4 regions of the Streptomyces sp. NPDC046860 genome follow, and region 1 is predicted to be linked to each of the others. Evidence: riboswitches for the same ligand, from Rfam matches in the RefSeq annotation. Region 1 holds a riboswitch; each other region holds the start of a gene.

The links. A riboswitch is a leader RNA that binds a small molecule or an ion and turns the genes downstream of it on or off. The one in region 1 is predicted to bind cyclic di-AMP.
Positions count from the first base shown of each region.
Region 2: linked by a shared signal. The riboswitch ahead of ABZ898_RS25820 (transglycosylase SLT domain-containing protein) and the one ahead of ABZ898_RS05190 (C40 family peptidase) in region 1 are both predicted to bind cyclic di-AMP.
Region 3: linked by a shared signal. The riboswitch ahead of ABZ898_RS13715 (M23 family metallopeptidase) and the one ahead of ABZ898_RS05190 (C40 family peptidase) in region 1 are both predicted to bind cyclic di-AMP.
Region 4: linked by a shared signal. The riboswitch ahead of ABZ898_RS14245 (M23 family metallopeptidase) and the one ahead of ABZ898_RS05190 (C40 family peptidase) in region 1 are both predicted to bind cyclic di-AMP.

Region 1 is NZ_JBEYXQ010000002.1:362,171-364,360, forward strand. Features, by position in the region: gene ABZ898_RS05180 (ATP-dependent Clp protease proteolytic subunit) at 1-408, shown strand, start outside; gene ABZ898_RS05185 (hypothetical protein) at 416-724, shown strand; cyclic di-AMP (ydaO/yuaA leader) riboswitch at 1,096-1,277, shown strand; gene ABZ898_RS05190 (C40 family peptidase) at 1,281-1,754, shown strand; gene ABZ898_RS05195 (ATP-binding protein) at 1,850-2,190, opposite strand, start outside.
Region 2 is NZ_JBEYXQ010000023.1:3,966-6,155, reverse strand. Features, by position in the region: gene ABZ898_RS25825 (HAD family hydrolase) at 1-430, shown strand, start outside; gene ABZ898_RS25820 (transglycosylase SLT domain-containing protein) at 504-986, opposite strand; cyclic di-AMP (ydaO/yuaA leader) riboswitch at 991-1,223, opposite strand; gene ABZ898_RS25815 (polyprenyl synthetase family protein) at 1,772-2,190, shown strand, end outside.
Region 3 is NZ_JBEYXQ010000007.1:308,558-310,747, reverse strand. Features, by position in the region: gene ABZ898_RS13720 (aldo/keto reductase) at 1-129, opposite strand, end outside; gene ABZ898_RS13715 (M23 family metallopeptidase) at 184-1,212, opposite strand; cyclic di-AMP (ydaO/yuaA leader) riboswitch at 1,222-1,389, opposite strand; tRNA gene ABZ898_RS13710 (tRNA-Met) at 1,650-1,723, opposite strand; gene ABZ898_RS13705 (dihydrofolate reductase family protein) at 1,789-2,190, opposite strand, start outside.
Region 4 is NZ_JBEYXQ010000008.1:110,642-112,831, forward strand. Features, by position in the region: gene ABZ898_RS14240 (pitrilysin family protein) at 1-843, shown strand, start outside; cyclic di-AMP (ydaO/yuaA leader) riboswitch at 1,076-1,229, shown strand; gene ABZ898_RS14245 (M23 family metallopeptidase) at 1,243-1,986, shown strand; gene ABZ898_RS14250 (GntR family transcriptional regulator) at 2,176-2,190, shown strand, end outside.

The DNA.
Region 1 (2,190 bases):
GGCGGCGACTTCCACGCCATGACGGCGGTGTACGACACGATGCGCTACATCAGCTGCGACGTGGCGACGTACTGCCTGGGCCAGGCCGTCTCGGTGGCCGCCGTGGTGCTCGCGGCCGGAGCGCCCGGCAAGCGGTTCGCGCTGCCCGGCTCGCGGGTCGTGCTCCGCCAGCCGGAGCTGGCCGAGCCGGTGCGGGGACAGCCCAGCGACCTGGAGATCCAGGCGGCGGAGATGGTCCGGGCGCGGGAGCTGATGGAGGAGCTGTTCGTCCGGCACACCGGCCGCGACGCCGCCACCGTCCGCGCCGACCTGGAGCGCGAGCGGGCGCTGGACGCCGCCGGCGCCCTGGAGCACGGCCTGGTCGACGGCGTCGTGGGCACCCGCGACCACGTCCCCGGCGCCCGGTGAGCGGGCCGTGCTGCCGGAGGAACTACCACCGCTGCCCGCGCTGACCCGTGCCGAGGGTGAGCTGATCGACCGTTATCTGGAGGCGGCCGACCTGCTGGGCCGGATCAACCCGGCCCGGCACGGCGACACGTACCGGGCCCTCAGGGCGGCGCAGGCACTGGTGCGTACGGCGGCCGCGCTCCGTGACGCGCTCGCACTGATGCACGGGCGGGGCGAGCGGGAGCTGTACGGGGGCACGCTGGCACACGCGCTGCGGGTGCTGGACGGCGAGCGCCGGACCGCGCGCGTCGTGCTCCCGCCCGATGACGGTGGCTGACCCGGACGCCGCCCACGGGCGGACGGCGCCCCGCGCGCCGTCCGCCGAGCCGAAACGGGCCGAACGTGGTACCGCCGACCGGTGTATCTCCGCGCCCGTTTCCGTGCTCGCCGACTTGCGCGCCGCGCGCCCTGCGGGGTGTCCCGTGACCGTGGAAGCCCAGGTCCGGGGCTACGGCATGCAGTTGACGGTCACTCGGGAAAGGTGCTGTCCACCCGAACGGGTGAGTGGTGAGTAACCCCACAAACCACCGGTTCCATTGGGATTTTCGGACAGGAGTGGGCCAAGATCCCTGTCTGACGACAAGCCCCCGCCACAGCGGCGGGGCGGTCCGGGCGGACGCCGAGTCCTGCCGCCGCCCGGATGCCCGGTCGACAGAAGTGCATCGGCAGGAGTGGAGGACCCGAGCAAGACGGGTCGCCGGGACGTTCGTCCGCAGCAGCGGGCGGCCGTGCCGAGCAGCCCTTGGGGTGAAGCCGTGGTGACACGGCCGGGCAACTTCGCCAGCCCGAATCCGACAGGTCATCCTTCACAGGCGGCTGACGAAGGGTTGCGCATGACTGCGCTCAATCGTGTCCCGTCGCTGATGGCCCGGGCCGGTACCGCCTCGGCCCTCACTCTGGCCGCCGTGGGCGGCTCGATCGTGGTGCCGGGGCTCGCCACCGACGCCTCCGCCGCGACCACCGCGACGAAGGCACTGAAGGTCGCCGCCTCGAAGAAGGGCGCACCGTACCGCTACGGGGCCACCGGTCCCCGCAGGTTCGACTGCTCGGGCCTGACGCTGTACTCGTTCAAGAAGGCGGGCAAGTCCCTGCCGCGTACGGCCGCACAGCAGTACAACAAGACGCACCACATCTCCTCCGGCCGCCGCAAGGCCGGTGACCTGGTGTTCTTCCACTCGGGCTCCAGCGTCTACCACGTCGGCATCTACGCCGGTAAGGGCAAGATCTGGCACGCGCCGAAGACCGGGGACGTGGTGCGGCTGCAGAAGATCTGGACCAGGAGCGTCTGGTACGGCCGGGTCAACTGACCCGGACGAGCGCGGCGGGAGCGGCTCCGCGCGGGCGTACGCGCCCCGGGAGCCGTTCCTGAGCGGGCCCCCGGCATCGGGGCGCCCGCGGCGGCTCAGCGGGCCGGAGATGCCTCCGGCCGGACCGCGTTGGCCAGCGGCTGGCGCGGGACGCTCCAGGGCAGCTCGACGAAGACCGTCTTGCCGCCCTCCCGGGTCGGCCGGACGCGCAGCTTGCCGCCGCACTCGACGGTGAGGCAGCGGATGATGGCCATGCCGCGCCCGTTGTCCTGGGCGACGGCGGCGGGGAGCCTCTTCGGCAGCCTCGGATGGCTGTCCGTCACCCCGATCAGCAGCAGCTCGTGCCGGGCCAGCACGACGTCCACGGTGAAGGTGGGCGACTGGCCCAGGGTGTGCTGGACGGCGTTGGTGGCGAGTTCGGAGACGATGAGGCGCA
Region 2 (2,190 bases), on a different contig from region 1:
CCGGATGCCGCACCCGACCCTGCCCGCCGTGCGGGTGGAGCGGCGCGAGCAGCTCTGGCGCGCGCCGATCAGCAAGGTGCTGCTGCGCCACGACGGCCTGTCCGACGACGAACTGGCGGCCACCGCCCGCTCGGTCGTCGGCTCGCTGGCCACGGTCACCATGTCGGGGCCGGGCACGGTCGAGCTGCAGCCGTGCGGGATCACCAAGGCGACGGGTCTGGCGCTGGCCGCGGAGCACCTGGGTCTCGGCCGGACGGATACGGTCGCCTTCGGCGACATGCCGAACGACATCCCGATGTTCCGGTGGGCGGCCCACGGCGTCGCCATGGCCGGGGCCCACCCGGAACTGAGGGCGGTGGCCGACGAGGTCACCCTCTCCAACGAGGACGACGGGGTGGCCGTGGTCCTGGAGCGCCTGTTCGCGCTGTGACGGCGAGCGCCCCCGTCGCACGCGCGAGGCGTGCGACGGGGGCGCGGCGAACAGGCCGTGGGGCCGGTCCGGCCTAGTACGGGCCGTTGACGTTGTCGATGGAGCCGTAGCGGTGGTACGCGTAGTTGCACGCGGCGGTGATGTTGGCGACCGGGTTGTACGGGTCGAGCGAGGTGCCGGCCACGTGGTACGTCTTGAAGGTCGGGTCGATCACCTGGAGCAGGCCCTTGGACGGGGTGCCGTTGATGGCGTTGATGTCCCAGTTGTTGATGGCCAGCGGGTTGCCCGAGGACTCGCGCATCACGTTGCGGTGGATGCCGTTGTAGGTGCCCGGGATGCCCTTCTCGGCCATGATCGCCAGGGACTGGCGGATCCAGCCGTCGAGGTTGTTCGGGTACACCGTGGAGGCGGCGGCGGGCTTGGCGGCCGGGGCGGCGGAGGCGCTGGTGGCGCCGATGAGGGGGAGCGCGAACATCGCGGCACCGGTACCGGCGACGGCGAGCGTGCGGGCGATGCGCTTGGTGCGGGCATGGCGCGGCTGAACGGCAGCAGTCATGTCGTTGTTTCCTCTCCGTCGCCTGCGAGGTGAGCTGTCGGGTTCGGGCGGGGAGGTGCCCGGCCGCTTCGTCCCCGGTGCCCGTCGGACACCGGGGACGATTCGGCTTCACCCCGAGCCGTTCCGGAGCGACATGTGTCGTCCGGTCCGGCGGCTTACCTGGGTCCCCCGCTCCTGCCGTACGAATGAGTTCGTGAGTGGGTTGTCAGGCGCGGCAGGATTCGGCGTTCGCCTGACAGGCCGGGAACGTATGCGACCGCACATGTCCGGAACAAGTACCGGAATCACCCGAAGTGCTAGTTGACCTTGTTCTGTCCCAATTGGCCCACTTGATCCTTTGCGGTCGCCAATCCTCAACTTCCCTACCGGGCACGGTAAGAAGGGGGTGAGAGGGGGGTTTGCGCGGGTAGGCGCGAGACGGGAGGGCGCGTGAGCCAACTCACGGAATCGCAAAATACGCAAAATTAGACATGGGGGATTATGTGCATTTGGTCCGTCTGTGCGTATTAGGGGGCATCGGTCCCCTCGGGACGGAACCCGGGGGGCGCTCCCGTTCGTTGGTTCGGTGTGACCCCCGGAGTGCCGGATCGCCCGACTGAGGACCTATATGTCCCCCTTGTCCACCCATCCGGCACATGCCGGACGAAAACCGATACCTCATGAGCTGGACCGGTGGGTGCGATCGGTGATCCAAAGAGGACCGGATACGCTGACTTGACTGATGGCAGCGACCTATCGACAAGCCGTGAAGTCGCCAGCAGACACCAGCAGACAGGAGATACCTCGTGACCGTCGTCGGGCCGTTCGGGCTGAGCGTGCGGGACCAGGCACTGGAAGCCGATGTCCAGGCCGGACTGGCGGCTGTCGAGGCGGGCCTGCTAGAGGCCACCAAGAGCGAGGTCCCCTTCATCACCGGCTCCGCCCAGCACCTGGTGCGGGCCGGCGGCAAGCGGTTCCGTCCGCTGCTGGTGCTGCTGTCCGCCCAGTTCGGCGACCGGCACGCCCCGCGCATCGTCCCCTCCGCCGTCGTCGTCGAGCTGACCCACCTGGCCACGCTCTACCACGACGACGTCATGGACGAGGCGGCCGTGCGGCGCGGCGTGGACAGCGCCAACACCCGGTGGGGCAACTCCGTCGCGGTGCTCACCGGCGACTTCCTCTTCGCCCGCGCCACGCAGATACTCGCCGATCTCGGCCCCGAGGC
Region 3 (2,190 bases), on a different contig from region 1:
GGCGACGTAGGCGTCCAGGACGGCGAAGGACGTGTCCCGGTCGGCCGTCCAGCCGAAGACGTTGCCGCCGAGGGCGAGGGGGGAGACCTCGAGGGAGGAGGAGCCGAGCTTGCGCAGAGAAGCAGTCATGTCTCTTCTCAACGATCACTCGGGCCCCGTCCATTCCGCATCGGGGTCATCCGCTCAGGGAGTGAGCCCCTTGCCGCGCAGCCAGGCGCCGGGGTCGATGCCGGTGGGCTGGCCGCCGGGGTGGATCTCCAGGTGGAGGTGGGGCCCGGTCACGTTGCCGGTGGCGCCGACGCGGCCGATGACCTCGCCGGTGGACACCTTCTGCCCGGCGCTGACGCTGATCGAGGACTGGTGGCAGAACCAGACCTCGGTGCCGTCGTCGAGGGTGAGGATCGTGCGGTAGCCGTACGCCCCGGCCCAGCCGGCCTCGGTGATCGTGCCGCTGTGGACGGCCTTGATCAGCGTGCCGGTGGGAGCGGCGAAGTCCAGCCCGGTGTGGTAGCCGGAGGACCACATCGATCCGGCCTGCCCGAAGGTGGAGGTGATCGTGTACGAGGAGGTCGGCAGCGCGTACTGCTTGGCCAGCGTGGCCAGGCGGGCCGCCTCGGCCTTCTTCTCGGCGTCGGCCTCCGCCTTCTCCTTGGCCTCGGCGGCCTTCTCGGCGGCGTCCGCCGCGGCCTTGGCGGCGGCGTCGGCGGCCTGCTGGTCGGCCTTGGCGACGGCTGCGGCGGTGGCCCGGCTGTCGGCCTTGCTCTGCTGTCGCTCGGCCTGGGCCATGATCCGGCTGCGCAGCGCCTCGCCCGCGTCGGAGGAGTCGTCACTCGCGGCGGGGGCCGTGGCCGTGGCGACGCCGGCCAGGGAGGCGGCGGGCGCGTCCGTGTGATGGCCGTCGATCAGGGAGCCGACGGAGGGCAGGTCGGGCATCGCGATGGACACGGGAGGCTTGCCGGTGTTGGCGCTGGCCATGCCGCCCGCGCCGACGGCGGCTATGACGCCGACGCCGAGGACGGTGGAACTGCGGGCGAGGCCGCCGCCTCCGCGCTGCTTGGCCACCCGGTGGCGGCCACGAACGGGAGGCAGGGACTCCTCGGTGGGATTCCACTCCTCCCACGTGCCGTCCTGCGCGCGGGGGGCGCCGTAGGCAAAGGGCTCACTCGCGTCCGGCGCGAACGGGGCTTGTGGGGCAGGCCGGTTGGACGCCACGCGGGCGCACTCCTTTCCCTCCTCCGCCTACCGGGTTAGCTGACGGGTTCGGAGAAGGAAGGTCTCCTACGCGCGTAAACCCGGCGTGCTCCTGAGGCGGTGCACTGCGGATCGGGCGCGATTCACCCCAAAGTGGTGGGTCCCCGGTTCCCTCGCGGGATTCGGCGTGTGCGCACGGCGCCGTCTCTGCTGACGGCTGTAACGACCGCGCTGCGTTATCGAACGTTAATAGACTCGCACACCGGATTCCAAGCCCGTTCAGCTTGATCCTTTGACGTTCTGACGAGGTGCATACCGGTCAGGAAAGGAGCGAACAGGGCGAGTTGACCGCGCTTCAGGAGTCACAGGAGTTTTGCTGGTGACCTGGAACAACACGGGTCCCGGAAAACACTCAGGGCCGGAGTTCGATTTCTCGAATTCCGGCCCTGAGCCTTCAGTAGCGGGGACAGGATTTGAACCTGCGACCTCTGGGTTATGAGCCCAGCGAGCTACCGAGCTGCTCCACCCCGCGTCGTTGTGTCTCAAGCATACGTCATCCGCGGGGTCCCGCGCACACACGCCGCCGTGACGTGGGCCTCAGTGCGGAAGGTGACCGTTCGGCCGCTGTGCGAGAGGGGCGTACTCCGGCAGCGTCACCACCTCCACGCCCCCGTCCGCGAGCACCCCGGCGCCGTTCGCCGCGCGGACGAAGGTGTCCGGCTCCCGCCAGGCCGTGACCACCCGCCGCACCCCGGCCCGCAGGATCAGCCCGGCGCAGGGCGTGGGGCGGGAGGCGCGGTGCGCGCAGGGCTCCAGGCTGCTGTAGACGGTGGCGCCGGGCAGGCGCGGGTCGGCGGGGTCCAGCTTGGCGAGGGCCGCCTCCTCGGCGTGGACGACCGGGTCGCCGCCCTCGCGGGAGTGGCCGCGCGCCAGCTCGGTGCCGTCCGCCGCGACGACGACCGCGCCGACGCTGAAGGCGGTGTCCGAGGGCGGGCAGAG
Region 4 (2,190 bases), on a different contig from region 1:
GGCACCGAGGAGACCGTCGAGAAGATCGACGCCGCCGCCGTGCGCGGCTTCTACGACCGCCACGTGCGGCCCGCCACCGCCACCGCGGTCGTCGTCGGCGACCTCACCGGCATCGACCTCGACGCGCTGCTCGCCGACACCCTGGGCGCCTGGACCGGCACGCCCGGCCAGGCCCGCCCCGTGCCGCCGGTGACCGCCGACGACACCGGCCGTGTGGTCATCGTGGACCGGCCCGGCGCCGTGCAGACCCAGCTGCTGATCGGCCGGATCGGCTCCGACCGGCACGACCGGGTGTGGCCCGCCCAGGTGCTCGGCACGTACTGCCTCGGCGGCACCCTCACCTCCCGCCTGGACCGCGTCCTGCGCGAGGAGAAGGGGTACACCTACGGCGTGCGCTCCTTCGGGCAGGTGCTGCGCTCCGCGCCCGACGGCACCGGCGCCTCGATGCTCGCCATCAGCGGCTCCGTGGACACCCCCAACACCGGCCCCGCGCTCGCGGACCTGTGGACGGTGCTGCACACCCTGGCCGCCGAGGGCCTCACCGACGCCGAGCGGGACGTGGCGGTGCAGAACCTCGTCGGCGTGGCGCCGCTGAAGTACGAGACGGCCGCGGCCGTCGCCGGCACGCTGGCCGACCAGGTCGAGCAGCACCTGCCGGACGACTTCCAGGCGGAGCTGTACCGCACGCTCGCCGCCACCGGCACCGTGGAGGCCACGGCCGCCGTGGTCAACGCCTTCCCGGCCGACCGGCTGGTCACGGTCCTGGTCGGCGACGCCGCCCGGATCAAGGAGCCCGTCGAGGCGCTCGGCATCGGCGAGGTCAAGGTGGTCTCCGCCGAGTAGCGCGAGATGCCGCACGCGTGTGGGCCCTGACGGCGCATGAGCCGTCGGGGCCCACACGCGTGTTCGGGACTCTCCTCGAACACCGGTCGGCAAATGTCCGGATTGGGACGGAGGTCACCGCTCTGGCATGTGGGATGCGCTACAAAAGCCCGGACTCGTTTGAAGATCCGCTCCGGTCCCCTTTAGCTTCTTCCGGGCTGTTCGTCAGGCAGTGCGCCGCGTCCGCGGCACCGGACAGCCATCGCCGAGTCCCCCGCAGGGGGAGCCGGGGACCCACCGCAGTCCCTGGGGTGAATCGGACGCCCGCGCGTGAAGCGAGGGCGGCCGTAGGAGACCTTCCTGCTCCGAACCCGTCAGCTAACCCGGTAGGCGAGAAGGAAGGAAAGGACCAGCCAGCTCATGGCGTTCATGTGCGCCGCCGGGAAGCACCGCAAGCCCGGCCGGGTCAAGCGCACCACCGCTGCCGCGGCCGGTGTGGCGGCCCTCACCACCGGTGTCGTCGGCACCCTGGCGGCCTCCCCGGCACTCGCCGCGGACAACTCCGTCGAGGACTCCGGCCTCACCCCTGTCATCACCGTCAGCGACACCCTCGGCGACGAGATCGCCGCGCAGGCCACCGCCCAGAAGGCGGCCGCCGAGCGCAAGGCCGCCGAGGAGGCCGCGGAGCGCGCCGCCGCCGAGCGCGCCCGCGAGGCCAAGGAGCGCGCCGCCCGCAAGGCGGAGCGCGAGCGCCTCAACTCCTTCGTCATGCCGGTCACCGGCTCCTACGTCTCCACCGCCTACAAGTCCGGCGGCACCCTGTGGTCGTCGGGTTCGCACACCGGCATCGACTTCCACGCCGCCAGCGGCACGACGGTCCACGCGGCCGGTGCCGGGACCGTGGTCTCCACCGGGTGGGGCGGCGCGTACGGCAACGAGATCGTCATCAAGATGGCCGACGGCGTGTACACCCAGTACGGCCACCTGTCGTCCATCGGGGTGAGCGTGGGCCAGAAGGTCGTCCCCGGCCAGCGGATCGGCCTGTCCGGCGCGACCGGCAACGTCACCGGCCCGCACCTGCACTTCGAGGCCCGCACGAGCCCCGAGTACGGCTCCGACATCGACCCCGTCGCGTACCTCCGCAAGCACGGCGTGAACGTCTGACCCGAGTTCTCCGAAAGCCCCGGCCCCCAGGCCGGGGCTTTCGTCGTTTCCGGCACCCTTTCCCCGGGCCGGTGTCCAAAAAATAGCCATGGATTCCGGTCCGCCGTCGGAAATTCCGTCGCATTGCAATAGAGTCACGGAAGAAGCGCTGTCGTCGGCGTTGCACGGGGATTAAGGCGGAGGTGGGGCATGCGTATTCCGGCG